DNA from 2 places in the Brevibacillus halotolerans genome. Region 1 is predicted to be linked to the other one. Evidence: riboswitches for the same ligand, from Rfam matches in the RefSeq annotation. Region 1 holds a riboswitch; the other holds the start of a gene.

Region 1 (7,579 bases):
TCAAAAACTTAGTTAATGTAAGCTGACCTTCCCCTAGAATTCTAAAGGCATGGGCCATTGCTTCTTTATAGTAGCTTTCGCGTACGATTGCTCCTGCTAATGCATGGAAGCCGGTTTCCCCATACGTCCAAAGAGCCTTCACTCCAGGCATGACCACAGGGAAAAGCGGTGACAGCAGACTTTGCAGGTATTCACCAATAAAGAAATCCTCCTGGCGCGGCTTACCAACCACCGTAGCTGGATAGATGGCATCTTCCCTGCGCCACATTTGCTGCACATGGAAGACAGGGAAGTCGTGAGCTAAGGAATAATAGCCAAAATGGTCGCCAAACGGTCCCTCTGGTCGGCGAACATGCGGAGGGACAATACCGCCAAACACGAATTCTGCTTCCGAAATAATTTTATGTGGATGATTATCTACATCGGTCATTCCTAGCTTTTCTCCCATTAAGAGAGAGGAGAAAATAAGTTCCGGAACCATCTCCGGTAATGGAGCAATAGCAGAGACAATCAAAGCAGGTGGTCCGCCAACTGTCAGGGTTATCGGCAAAGCACGGTTACGTTTTTCTGCCTCATAATAGTGGAACCCACCACCTTTATGAATCTGCCAATGAATACCCGTAGTATTTTCATCATATAGCTGAATACGATACATCCCCAGATTGTGTTCTTTACTGACGGGATGCTCTGTGTAGATAAGTGGCAATGTAACAAACGGTCCCCCGTCTTCATGCCAGCTAGTAATAGCCGGTAGTTCATGTAAATTGACATCAGTTGTATGTACCTGAGCGACAGGAGCATTTTTTAACGATACGTTTTTCGTACCTGTTTTCATGACACTTAATAAAGGATCACGTAATCCCCAAAGGGCAGAGAGCTTCGGGGGCATCAGCTTGTCCATGTTACTTACTAATTGCTGAATGATCTTTTCTGGCTTTGGTCCGAATGCCATATCGACCCGTTCACGGGTTCCAAATAGATTGGTTACAATAGGGAAGCTTTTCCCTTTAACATTTGTAAAAAGAAGGGCTGGCCCTTGTTCATCAATGACTCGACGATGAATTTCTGCCAATTCCAAATAGGGATCGACAGGAGTATCAATCTGCAATAATTGTCCTTCATCGCGAAGCTGTTGGATAAAAGTTCGTAAATTTGTATGCATGAAAAGAGGTCACCTCATAATCTATCATCGCTTGTTGATCTCTATTCTTAACTGTACACGAACTGGTTGCATTGATCTAGCCTAAGATTGTATAAAATGAGCGAAATGGGGAGGTTTTTTTCAAAGAAGGGTTTACTTTTCTATGAGTAACGTTGCATCATAAGGGCCAGCTTCTCTTTTACCTGAGGCCATTCTGAATCAATGATCGAAAACATAGCAGTATCACGGACATAACCATTGGCCAGACGCATATGCTTGCGGAGCGTGCCCTCATAGGTAGCCCCGATTCGCCGAATAGCTCGTTGTGAGTTTTCGTTGCGAGAATCGGTTTTAATTTGAACGCGAACGCATCCGAGATGTTCAAAGCAATGGCTTAGCAACAAATATTTACATTCCGTATTCACGCCTGATTTCCATACGCGTGGAGTAAGCCAGGTTGAACCAATTTCTAAGTGATCATCCTTACTTGAAATATTCATAAAACGCGTAGTACCAATAATGCGTTGGGAGGAACGTTCCCTAATGATAAAAGGAAATTCTACTCCTGCATCCTTTGCATCGTATGCTTTTTTAAAATAGGCTTTCCAGTCCTCATTTGTAACCATTGCCTTCGGTAAAAAGGTCCAAATTTCGGGAAAGCTTCCGACCTGCTGAAGCTCTGCTTCGTGTTCTGGCTGTAGCGGTTCGAGTACCACAAAAGTTCCTTGTAGTGGAATGGGAGTAATAACAAGCATGTAATTGGCCACCTATCTATGTGAAAGTTCTGAATCCTTTTTGCTATCATCAGATTAAAAGGTATTCAGCAGAGAAGCAACTCATTTTTTAGGAGTGCTGTACGTTGATAGCTGGATGATTTAGAGGAGAGAAATCCACCTCCATGTGTAACTTTCACTCACATCGGGGAAACTAAGCCGAACAATCGGGAGGTGAGTCAAACCATGTCCAGCAAGAACAACAAATCTAAAAATAAGGCGAAAAACAGAGGGAAAACGCTAGATACCAATGACCAAAACAGTAACATTCGCGATAATGGAAATACGCATAAAGCATAAATGTGTGTAAAACATCAAGGTCCCCTTTCTAGAGAAAGAGAAGGGGATTTTGATTGTATACATGAAAATGTTATTTTTGTAATAGAACGATTATTTTGATTTGTATTCAATGTACAGTATGGCAAGGCTAGAACTGGGCAAAATGCCACCTAGAGGAAACATTCATGCTATAATAAAAATAAATCTACGGCAGATAGATGGGAAGAGACGGAGGCATACTTGTGGAAGACTCAATGATGCACCTACATGCAAACGAAGTAGTTCTTAGCACACAAGCATTTTTAATCTTGTGCCGTTTGTATGATAGTTTTTACGATGAATTAAGACAGCATGAGCAACTAAATGAGGTGGCTGAGAAGACAGCGGCGATTTTATTAGATGGCGTTGAGGCTTTAAAAGAACAGACGCAGCCGCCTAAACAAGTGGTGATGGCGTTAGATTTCTCCAGTTTATTTTTAGTAAAAAAGCTGGTAGAACAAGCATATCGGGAAGTAAGAGAAGTACCGGAGCAGGCCAAGGCTCTGGGATGGTTAGAAGAGTGTATGCAGGCAATGAATAAGGGAATGATTACACACTGATACGAGGTAGAATGATCTGGTGTGAACAATGAACGAGAATTTTTCTAAAGAAAATCTATCTGTTTACAAATAAGTAGTGACGTGGTACTGTAAAAGCGAATTCAAAACTTTATAACTTTGTACCGAGCGGGGGCCGAGCTGTCGGCTGAGATTGTAACACGATGCGTTACTGACCGTTGAACCTGATCTGGTTAATACCGGCGGAGGAAGAGGGCAACCGAGAACAGAGTGAAGATAACTTTGTTCTTTCAGATGCATACGAAACCATCCGCTACGGGTGGTTTTTCTTTTTATAAAAAACAACCTGTAGCCGTTTACAGTATGGATCAAAAAAGCAGTAAGCTACTAAAGATTATCAGCTTACGAACAGCTAGTTCAGCTTAGCCTCCGCTATCTATTTCGGTACTATCCGAAAAGACAGCGGAGGCTTTTTTGATGTCAGGCCATGAATGGTCCCAACTAGATCGGTCAGCTATAGAGGTTCGTTTCAAACAACAAGAAAAGGCATATGCGAATGTTTTTGCGAAAGGAGTTGAATTTTTGCGAGCACGCTCCCTTCATCTCATTACCACAGGGCGTCAAACTCTCAGAGAAGTGTTGCCCATTATTGAAAAGGCAGACCAAGCAGGAGTAGATTATCTACACATTCGGGAAAAGCAGCGGACAGCAAGGGAATTAGCTGAATGGATCAGGCTCTTGTCGGATGTTTTTCCAAGGGATCGAATCATCGTAAATGACCGTGTGGATGTAGCAATGGCTTATCATTGCGGCGGTGTACAGCTTGGACAGCAAAGTTTGCATGCCAGCTTGGCAGGTCGTATGCTGGCCCCCCACCAATTGCTGGGTTGTTCGGTTCATAACGATCAGGAATGCTTGTCGGTACAATCGTTACAACTCTCTGACCAGTACGATTCATTGACAGAACATGATATCGTACCAAGCCGTCCTCCAACCTTTGTGATAGCGGGGCATGTCTTTGTGACGGAATGTAAGCCCGGCCTAGAACCGCGTGGTCTTCCCTTTGTAACGCGAATGCGGAAACTGTTAGCTCCTAGTATCTCACTACTTGCGATAGGCGGCATAACTCCGCATCGCGTTAAGGACGTGATAGCGGCTGGAGCGGAGGGTATTGCTGTGATGTCGGGGATCATGCAGTCAGCACAACCGCAAGAAAGGATGAAAGAGTACCGTGATCAGCTTGATAAAACAGCAGAAAATGCTATCCAGTAACTACTCTATTCGATTTTTGCTTAGGCTACGCCAAACGCTGGAAAAGATAGGCGTAAAAACAATCACGCAAGAAACGAGGTGACCGTTTTTGCACGCTAGCACAGTACAGATTCAGGTTAATGGGAAAGCAACAAGTGTAGAAAAAGATACGACTGTAGAGCAATTGCTTGTTCATTATGGATTGGAGCAAAGAATAGTGGTTGTTGAGCACAATCAAATCATCCTTGATCGTTCCAGCTATGCCCATACAGTCATAATGGATGGGGATCGCATAGAAATAGTTCATTTTGTTGGAGGAGGATAATCGATGACGGATACGACTTTACGAATTGGAGAGCATGAATTTAGCTCACGTTTTTTAATTGGTACCGGGAAATTTCGTGATTTGGAAATCCAGCGAGCAGCAGTAACGATCTCTGAAGCGCAAATTATCACATTTGCGGTACGCCGTTTAAATTTGGAAAAAGGAAACGAGCCTACCTTTTTAGAATCGCTTGACCTATCAGCGTATACACTGCTCCCCAATACAGCAGGAGCAACCACCGCAAAGGAGGCTGTACGTATTGCACGTTTAGCAAAAGCGAGCGGATTATGCGACATGATTAAAGTAGAAGTAATTGCAGATCAAAAAACGTTATTGCCCGATCCAATAGAAACCCTGCGAGCATCTGCTTTATTGGTGGAAGAAGGCTTCACTGTTTTAACCTACACCAATGACGATCCCATTCTCGCGCGAAAGCTACAAGAAGTAGGCGTTCATGCTGTAATGCCCGGTGCCTCTCCAATTGGCTCTGGTCAAGGTATTCTTAATCCTCTGAACCTTAGCATCATGATCGAAGAGGCGACAGTTCCCGTCATTGTAGATGCTGGAATTGGTTCACCCTCAGATGCGACGCAAGCGATGGAGCTAGGTGCAGACGGCGTATTATTAAATACAGCAGTTGCGTTAGCAAACGACCCTATACGAATGGCAGAAGCAATGAAGCTAGCGATTCAGGCTGGACGAAAAGGCTTTTTAGCAGGACGAATTCCTCGAAAACGCTATGCTTCCGCTAGTAGTCCGATAGAAGGAATGCTGACATGAAGCTGGCTCGTCTCGCTCTTTTATCTCAAAAGTGGAGTATCTATTTAGTAATAGGTAGTCAAGATTGCGGGAACTCCGTTGAAAACATGTTTCGTATCTTGACAGAGGCACTTCAAGCGGGAGTCGGATGCGTTCAGTGGCGAGAAAAAGGAGCTGGCTCCATCAGCGATGTGATTCAAAGAGAGCAAATTGCGATCCGTATGAAAAAGCTATGTCATACATACGATGCCATTTTTCTGATTAATGATGATGTGAGCTTGGCTTGCAAGGTTCAGGCTGACGGGGTGCATGTAGGACATGAGGATATGCCGTTTGCCCAGGTTAAACAATTAGTTCCTCCTGAGATGATCATTGGAATATCAGCCGGCAATATAGAGGAAGCTCGAATCGCTCTTACATATGGAGCTGATTATTTAGGGGTAGGGCCTATGTATACATCGAAAAGTAAAACGGATGCTGGGGAGCCAATCGGTCCCAATGGACTTTCCGCTATTCGCAAATTTGTAGGAGGGTACCCCATTGTGGCTATAGGTGGAATTAAGCCAGAACATGTAAGTTGCTTGCGAAAAAATGGAGCCGATGCTATCGCGGTCATTTCAGCTATTACACAAGCACCTGATATCAAAAAAGCCGTTCAGGATTTTATTTGCCATGTTCATAAAAATCATAGTTATACATGAGTTTGCATAAAAGGAGGCTGTACGCCGATGAATACGCGAGAAATAGAAATCGCTTCTTTTACAGAGCTTTTATACGCAGAAGCAAAGCCGATTTGGGAAAAGACGCATCTCCATCCTTTCATTACTGGCATTGCTAATGGGAATTTACCGATCTCTGCATTTATCCATTACATGAAACAGGATTATCTCTTTTTACGGGAATATGCAAAACTATTTGCGATTGCGAGCGTTAAGACAGCGCGTTTAGACTGGAGCGGTCGATTTGCCCAAATCATGACATCAACACTACAAGAGGAGATGTCCCTGCATCGGGGATACGCTCAACGACTAGGCATTTCCCAAAGTGAATTAGAAACGGCCGAACCATCATTCGTCATGCTTGCCTATACAAGCTATATGCTACAGATCGCTCACCAAGGTAGCTTAGGAGAAGGACTGAGTGCTTTGCTTCCATGCATGTGGAGCTATCAGGAAATTGGGAAAAGATTAGCACAAAAAACGGGGGTAATCGATCATCCGCAGTATGGCGAGTGGGTGCGGATGTATAGTTCTGATGAATTTGCCAACTCCACGGACTGGCTGAAAGGTGTACTTAATGAAATTGCCCGTGACAGTAACAAACAGGAGCTTGCTCGGATGAAACAGCATTTTATCGCTGCTTGCAAAATGGAGTATTTATTTTGGGATATGGCTTATCTAGAACAGACATGGCCGTAATGTAATGGAAAGGGAGGCAAAAATTCACGCAGGAGGTCTGGAAAAAGATCGGCATATCGGATGGGTTCTCGCTTCCGTAGGTACTTTCCTCCTGTTATGGGAAGCAAGTTGTCGCTTGCTTGAGCTACCTGCATTCATTTTGCCAGCGCCTTCTCTTATTGCAGTTGCGCTCTGGGAGCTACGCTATCAGTTATTTACGACACATCTGTGGATTACATTACAGGAAGCGCTGCTAGGACTAGTGATCTCTATAATCGTAGGGACAGGAATTGCCATATGCATGCATCTTAATGAGAAAATGAAAAAAATCATGTACCTGTTCGTTTGTTTAGATTGACTGATTATGGTGTACCCAGCTATTATGAATTGGTGTTGGTCACAAGTGATCAGACGGCAGTAAAAAAGCGGGAGGCGCTAGAACGCTTCCAGCAAGCGATACAAAAAGGGCAGGCTTATGTTGCTTCTCATCCGAAAGAAGCACTGGAAGCACTTTTACAGCATGAAGCCACAGAATTACCTTTAGATAGAGAGATTGAACACAAAAGCCTGAAGGTCTTACTTCCTTTGATGGATGCTAAGGGTCAACCTTTTGGTAGTCAGGATACAGCCCAATGGCAGGAGGTCATTGACTGGATGGCTGCTAAGAAGCTCATTTCTAAGACTTTCTCAGCTCAGGAGATTCTTCCAGTAGTAAAATAATGTATAATAAGAGGAAATGAATGAGAAAGCGCCTATTCATGGCGCTTTTTCTAGTCTGTTCACTATGGAATTTCCAAGGAACAAGAGTAATTATGGGGGGTACATCATTTTGAAAAAAAACATCTATCACATCGGCTATGAGCGAGTATCCAGACGCGAATTACTGGAGCGTTTAGACATAGAAGATGGATTCATGTTGCAACATGATCGCCTCCATCCTGTTGATGCAGATAAAGAAGAAGTGGCGCCAGAGTGTGAGCAACATCAGATATTGGTTCGCTATCAGCACCGACCAAGCGAATGGATAACTTTTAGTGGTACGTATCAAATCCAAACAAGAGAACCAATACCTTGGATTGATGCACCTTTAGAATATC
Region 2 (7,579 bases), on a different contig from region 1:
CCGTGAAGGTGCGGAAACCGTTATTTTCTATATTGGTTTAGCTCCATCCATTACGATGAAGGAATTGCTAGCAGGGATTGCCCTTGCGTTAGCTATCTTGTTGGTTGTCGGATTTGTGCTGATTCGTTACAGTGTAAAACTGCCGATTCGCTTATTCTTTACGACGGCCACAGTTGTTATTTATGCGCTAGCCTTCAAAATTGTCGGAGTCAGTGTGCATGCATTGCAAATCACTAAATCCTTACCTGTTCATCCGATAAGCCAACTACCATTGTGGGAAGGAATTGGTTTTTTCCCAACCATGGAAACTGTGCTGTCACAGGCTGTTTTATTGATAGTTGTATTAGGGGTGTTTGCTTGGACTCACAAACGAGCTAAAAATCCCGTAATTCCTGCATAAGAGCAATAGGAGAAAAAAGAGTCCGATCAAATTGATGATCGGGCTTTTTCTCTCTCTTTTCATTTTCCTTGACCTCTCCTGAAAAGAAAGGTACGATCAAAAAAAAGATCAGGAGCGATTGTAATAAACATTTGGTTTATCCTAAGGGAGGATCGTCAGCATGAAAATAGCCAAGGTTATTAACAACAATGTGATCAGTGTATACAACGATCAAAATAAAGAACTGGTGATAATGGGCAGAGGAATTGCCTTTCAGAAGCGACCAGGCGATAAGGTTGAAGAAGACAAGATCGAGAAAATTTTCAAATTAGAAAATAAGGATATCTCCGAGAAGTTTAAAACACTGCTTTATGAAATTCCGATGGAGTATATGGAAATCTCTGAGAATATCATTAACTATGCCAAAATGAGCTTGGGCAAAAAGCTAAATGAAAGCATTTACGTCTCCCTTACGGATCATATTTATTTTGCCATTCAGCGTAACAAGGACGGATTAGATATTAAAAATGCCTTGCTTTGGGAGATCAAAAGATTGTATCAAGATGAATTTTCTGTTGGACAAAAGGCAATCAAACAGATCAATCAGAAATTAGGAATTACATTACCAGAAGATGAGGCTGGTTTTATTGCTTTACACATTGTAAATGCCGAATTAAACGAAGAAATGCCAACGATTGTTACAATAACGAAGGTAATGCAAGAGATTTTAAATATCGTTAAATATCATTTCAATATTGAAGTGGACGAGGAATCCTTGCATTATTACCGGTTTATTACCCATCTAAAATTTTTCGCTCAACGTTTGTGCAAGGAAACCCATATGGAGAGCAGCGACGATTTCTTATACGAGATGGTCAAAAGCAAATATAAGGAAGCTTATGAGTGTACGAAGAAAATCAAGCGATACATTCAAAAGGAATATAAGCATGAGTTAACAAATGAAGAAGTGCTTTATCTAACGATTCACATCCATAGAGTGGTAAATAAAAAGTAAAAATGAAAGCGTTGACATTATCAAGAGGACATGATATTTTATAAGTAACTTAATAAGACAAGTTCTTATTGATTAGGATTGTTACTGGTTAAGCAGGCAAAACCTAAATGGTTGTCTATTTATATGGACAGCGATTTAGGTTTTTTTTAATTTCATACTACTAGGATTGTTACTGGTAAGCAGGCAAAACCTAAATGTTTATTCATGTACAGACATGTTTGTCGATACGTGGGTAGATGTTTGGGTTTTTTTTATGAGATGATGCGAAACTTTTGATCAATTGGGCCCATTTGAACAAGTGCATTGCTTTTATCTCAGTCATGTTAGGAAAAGGATGTGTTTTTCTATGGATAAAGAAAAAGTAGCAAAGGAAATAGTAGCGCTTGTTGGAGGAAAAGAAAATATTGCACACGTTACCCATTGTATGACCAGATTACGCTTTAACTTGCATGACGATCAGCTTGCTGATAAAGAGAGTCTGGAGAAGACAAAGGGTGTCATGGGTACCATGAAAAGTGGAGGTCAGTTTCAGGTCATCATTGGAAACGATGTTGCGCAGGTTTATAAAGAGATAATGAAGAGTAGCGATATAGCTGCAAGCATACAAGGAAAAGAGAAGGGGATGCAAAAGAAGCAAAATCCGATAAGTGCGATTTTTGATGTCATTGCAGGGGTGTTTACACCGATTCTTCCAGCGATAGCTGGGGCAGGGATGATTAAAGGTCTCTTGTCTTTAGCGGCAACGTTTGGCTGGATGTCGCCCGATGACAGTACCTATCAGATACTAAATGCGATCGGAGACGGTGCTTTCTACTTTCTACCGCTTATCTTGGCTTTTAGTGCGGCAAATAAATTTGGAAATAATCCTTTTATTGCTGTTTCTGTCGCAGCCGCCGTTCTCCATCCGCAATTGACAGCCCTGTTAGGTACAGGGCAAAGTACGAGCTTTATGGGGATACCGGTAACAGCCGTTACCTATGCTTCATCGGTTATCCCAATCGTCATTACGATCTGGCTGGCATCTTATGTGGAAAAATTCGTAGATAACCTAATTCATAAATCAATGAAGCTGATTTTAGTACCCATGCTTACCTTGCTTATTGTAGTACCACTCATGCTTATTGCCATTGGACCAATTGGAACGATTATTGGAAATGGACTTGCATCAGGCATTATCGCGTTGTTTGATCATGCAGGATTGTTTGCGGGAGTGCTGCTTGGCGGAACAATGTCTCTTATTATCATTACCGGCATGCACTATGCGCTGATACCAATTATGATTGGTTCCGTAGCTCAGCTTGGCTACGATTACATTCTTCCGATTATGTTCGTCGCTAACCTAGCTCAAGCAGGCGCAGCCTTTGGCGTATTCTTAAAATCACGGAACAAGGAATTTAAATCAATTGCCATGTCTACAAGTATCACAGCAACCATGGGTATTACGGAGCCAGCGATGTATGGGGTCAATATGAGATTGAAGAAACCGTTCATCGCGGCGTTAATCGGTGGAGCAGTCAGTGGAGCCTTTATCAGCTTATTTAAAACAAAAGCTTATATTGTAGGCGGAAATGCAGGATTGCCTGGGTTGCCGATCCTCGTTGGGGAGACGTTCTGGTATGCGATTATTGGTCTTATCATTGCTTTTATTGTTGGAGCAGTCATGACATATATTCTAGGCTTTATTGATATACCAGCCAATGAAGATCAGGAAGAGTCGAAAGAAACAGCAGAATTCATCGGATTAGAAAAAGAAGGAACAACAGATAATACGCTTGTTCAAAATGAACAGATTTGCAGCCCAATAGCTGGTGCTGTTCATCCTCTACAAGCGGTCAGTGACCCCACCTTTTCTAGAGAGATTATGGGAAAAGGATTAGCGATTGAACCCGCAGAGGGACGTGTTGTTTCGCCAGTGAATGGAACTGTCGTCTCCATTTTTAATACGAAGCATGCTATAGGGTTAATCAGTGATGCTGGAGCAGAGGTATTGATTCATATTGGAATAGATACCGTTAAATTGGGGGGCAAACACTTTACCGCCCATGTAGAGACAGGTCAGCAGGTCAAGGTAGGGGAACTGCTCATTGAATTCGATCTACAGGAGATTAGACAGGCAGGCTTTGAAACGATAACACCTGTGATCATCACGAATACAGACCAATATCCAGAGATCGAACCTTCGAGTCTAGCTGAAGTAAAAGAAAAAGAGCTTTTGCTTACCCTGCGAGTCTAAGGAATCTGAATTGTTGATCCATCACCTTGTTTATATCGAAATTTTGCATAGATGCAATTCTACTTATAAGGAGGAAATAAGTTATGACGAAAATCGTGAAGAAATTTCCAGAAGGCTTTCTATGGGGAGGAGCGGTCGCAGCTAATCAGCTAGAGGGCGCTTATCAAGAGGGTGGCAAAGGTCTTTCAACAGCAGATGTGTCACCAAGAGGCATTATGTATCCGCATGATGAATCAATGGAAGGCTACTACCCTTATCATGAAGCGATTGATTTTTATCATCGCTATAAAGAAGATATTGCCTTGTTTGCAGAAATGGGCTTTACATGCTTCCGCACCTCGATAGCTTGGACAAGAATTTTTCCGAATGGTGACGAGCTTGAGCCAAACGAAGAAGGTTTGAAATTCTATGATCAATTGTTTGATGAAATTAAAAAATACGGTATTGAGCCGGTAGTAACGATCTCACATTATGAGATGCCGCTTTATCTGGTGAAGCAGTATGGAGGGTGGAGAAATCGGAAGTTAGTTGAATTCTATGAGCGTTTTGCCAAAACACTCTTTAAACGCTACAAGGATAAAGTGAAATACTGGATGACGTTCAATGAGATTAACGTTGTGCTACATGCGCCATTTACGGGTGGTGGACTTGTATTAACAGAAGGTGAGAACGAGAAGAACGCGATGTATCAAGCGGCTCATCATCAGTTCGTGGCAAGCGCTTTGGCTGTAAAAGCATGCCATGAGATCATTCCTGATGCTCAGATTGGTTGCATGCTGGCTTATTTGCCAACCTACCCACTAACAAGTCATCCAGAAGATGTATGGAAAGCATTTACTACGGATCGGGAGACCTTATTCTTTACCGATATTCAAGTGAGAGGCTACTATCCATCCTATACGAAGCGCTATTTTGCTGAAAATGATATTCAAATCGTCATAGAGGAAGGCGACGAAGAGCTATTGAGCACGTATAAAGTAGACTATCTAGGCTTTAGCTACTATGTAAGTAGAACGGCAACAGTAACCCCTGAAAAAGCTGGAGAGACAAATGGCAATCTCATCATGGGTGGAGTAAAAAACCCGTATTTGAAAGCAACAGATTGGGGATGGGAAATCGACCCGAAAGGTTTGCGTATTGCCCTTAATATTTTGTACGATCGTTATCAGGTGCCACTGTTTATTGTGGAAAATGGATTAGGGGCAGTTGATGTTGTAGAAGACGGGGATGTCATTGTAGATGATTACCGCATTGCATACTTAAAGGACCACATTGCGGAAATGAAAGAAGCGATTGCAGATGGTGTTGACCTGATTGGTTACACAACATGGGGACCAATTGATTTAGTTAGTGCCTCCACTGCAGAGATGAAGAAGCGTTACGGATTCATTTATGTAGATAAGGATAATGAAGGAAAAGGAACTCTGCGAAGATTGAAAAAGAAAAGCTTCTACTGGTATAAAAATGTCATTGCTAGTAATGGAGAAGTATTAGATTAAAATGCTAGAGGCGCTAGGTTTTTTATAACCTTTGCGCCTTTTCTTATTTTGATAGAAAAGTCATAAATAAAAATAAAATATAAAGAGTGGTCTGGAAGTTTTCAAGCATGATATAGTACGCTCTTTACATCCTCTATGAATGGGCTGGATTAATCGGACAATCACGCTCTTTTCTACAAACAAAGCAGTGGATTTTCTTTGCGCCACTAACCGCTTTTATGCTTGCGGTTCTAGGTTTTACTCTAATTGTAAATGCCATGAAGAAGCGATATGAAGAGGCTTATAATCGAACACCTTATGTCTAAAGAATGAAAAAATCCCCCCTTCTCTTCAAGGATTTGAAGAAAAGGGAGACAGTTCACCTGAGCGGTCAAATTTTTAATTCGCCAAGCCTTACCAATTCTACTACGGCTTGTGACCGCCCTTTCACGCCCAATTTCTGCATGACGTTACTAATGTGATTTCTGACTGTTTTTTCGCTAATGAAGAGCTGTCCTGCTATCTCTTTTGTGGTCTTGTCTTGGACCAGGAGTTCAAACACTTCTCTTTCGCGATTAGTTAATAACGGTTTACTTTGGTCGCTACTCTTCAAAACGTGCCACCCCTCCTTGTGGGCTCTACAGGAACAAGGTTGAGGGATACAGTCACCTTATCCTATGTCAGGGGGAGTGTGTTGGTGCCGAAGTAGCAGGCTTTTTAGGCTTTTGCCTTACATACTATTCATAGGATAAGTGGGGGGTACCTCGGCCCACTCAATTTCTGCTTTTTCCCTATATCTTGTAAAAGATCTAGCCTGTTTCAACTGATTTTTCGCTTTTGTTAGATGCAAAGTCATAGAACGTACCATTGAAAAAACAATTATAATGAAGCAAATGACGCTTCAAAGAAGTACTTTGCAAAATAGTAGTAATATGTTATGGTATTATTTGAATTTGTAACATTGAAAATGAAATAAGCATGTACTAAACGGGGGCCGGGCAAATGCGGCTGAGATTGTAACAGAATGCGTTACTGACCGTAGAACCTGAACTGGGTAATGCCAGCGGAGGGAGAGGTAGCTGACTTCAAGTGCGAAAGCTGTAGCTCTATCGTCGAGATAGGGTTGTATCGCCGAGTTGAGAACCATCCGTCTAGGGTGGTTTTTTTTTGTGTGTAAAACATGAAAAACGCTCTTTATATTCAACTGGCTGATACAATTTGCTCTAATTTGTATTTATAGTCTATATAAACTTGAGTTGGACCCTTTCTATTTCTGCTGCTTACATACATACTGCATCAGAATGAGGAGGAATTGAAATGTCACGAACACGACTGGTTATCATGATGGAAATAGCTATCATGGCAGCAATAGCTGTTATTTTAAGTAAGGTAAAGCTGTTTGCCATGCCTCAAGGGGGAAGCGTATCGCTGGTAATGGTACCGATAGCTCTCTTGGCGTTTCGCCGTGGTTGGGTAGCAGGCGTAATCACAGGCGGGCTAGTAGGCATGGTTAAATTCTTTTTTGGTGGCGAGATGGTCCATCCGATTCAAATGGTGTTAGATTATCCTCTATCCTATGCCGTGCTAGGCTTTGGTGCGTTCCTGTACGCTAGTAAGACACAAAGCAAAGCAACAAAAATTGCCTCCATCTGGGGAGGATTGCTAGTGGGAATTGCGTTATGCTTGGCTATTCGCACGACTTCAGGAGCTGTTTGGTTTGGGAGCTATGCCCCGGAAGGAACACCTGCAACACTTTATTCCTTCAGCTATAATGCAACTTATCTGATACCTGAGTATGTGATTACGGCTTTGGTCGTTACATTACTAGCAAATGGGGCACCTCAATTGTTTCAGCAGAATGCGGGCGCTTATCGACGTACATAATAAAGTAGTTTATAAAAAAGCGAAGAGAAGGGAGCTACTTCCTCTCTTGGCTTTTTTTAATATTAGTGAAAATAAAAGCGGTTTGTTACAAAAAAATATTCGTAAGAACGTGAAAAGGCACGGTTTTTTATTATGGAAAAAGTTACATAATTGTGAAATTAAGAAAAAACTATCGAAATTTTGCTCTTTCATTCCCAGTTGCTTACTAGAAGTAAAAACATTACGTTATACTGAGGATTGAAGGCTAGGAGGGATCGTGGATGAAAGAGGAGTTCTGGAAGGCGATAGTAGAATGCGATCCAAATTATGATCAACTATTCTTTTATGGCCTTAGCACGACGGGTATTTTTTGCAAGCCGTCATGCAAATCAAGGACACCCAAAAGAGAGCATGTGAAGATTTATTATGCGGCGTCCGATGCCATTGCTGCAGGTTTTCGTCCTTGCAAGCGTTGTAGACCATCTGAACCAACCTGGAAATCAGCGGAAGAAGATGCGGCGACCCGTTTGCTAGAGATGATTCACGATTGCTATAACCAACCCGTAACTCTGCGTGAAATGGCGTCACGTCTCTATGTGAGTCCTTTTTAT

Evidence for each region. Region 1 has a riboswitch for thiamine pyrophosphate ahead of O0550_RS06165 (thiamine phosphate synthase). Riboswitches for the same ligand answer to the same signal wherever they lie in the genome.
Region 2: another riboswitch for thiamine pyrophosphate. It lies ahead of thiT (energy-coupled thiamine transporter ThiT); the one in region 1 lies ahead of O0550_RS06165 (thiamine phosphate synthase).

The regions. Positions count from the first base shown of each region.
Region 1 is NZ_JAPTNK010000003.1:260,112-267,690, reverse strand. It holds gene O0550_RS06180 (UbiD family decarboxylase) at 1-1,162, opposite strand, end outside; gene O0550_RS06175 (GNAT family N-acetyltransferase) at 1,303-1,896, opposite strand; gene O0550_RS06170 (hypothetical protein) at 2,436-2,792, shown strand; TPP riboswitch at 2,909-3,018, shown strand; gene O0550_RS06165 (thiamine phosphate synthase) at 3,228-4,022, shown strand; gene thiS (sulfur carrier protein ThiS) at 4,111-4,326, shown strand; gene O0550_RS06155 (thiazole synthase) at 4,330-5,106, shown strand; gene thiE (thiamine phosphate synthase) at 5,103-5,786, shown strand; gene tenA (thiaminase II) at 5,814-6,503, shown strand; gene O0550_RS06140 (ABC transporter permease) at 6,508-6,840, shown strand; gene O0550_RS06135 (ABC transporter substrate-binding protein) at 6,828-7,202, shown strand; gene O0550_RS06130 (hypothetical protein) at 7,312-7,579, shown strand, end outside.
Region 2 is NZ_JAPTNK010000001.1:512,713-520,291, forward strand. It holds gene O0550_RS02225 (FTR1 family iron permease) at 1-400, shown strand, start outside; gene licT (BglG family transcription antiterminator LicT) at 561-1,394, shown strand; gene O0550_RS02235 (beta-glucoside-specific PTS transporter subunit IIABC) at 1,741-3,627, shown strand; gene bglH (aryl-phospho-beta-d-glucosidase) at 3,711-5,126, shown strand; gene O0550_RS02245 (helix-turn-helix domain-containing protein) at 5,497-5,718, opposite strand; TPP riboswitch at 6,083-6,194, shown strand; gene thiT (energy-coupled thiamine transporter ThiT) at 6,423-6,989, shown strand; gene O0550_RS02255 (bifunctional transcriptional activator/DNA repair enzyme AdaA) at 7,250-7,579, shown strand, end outside.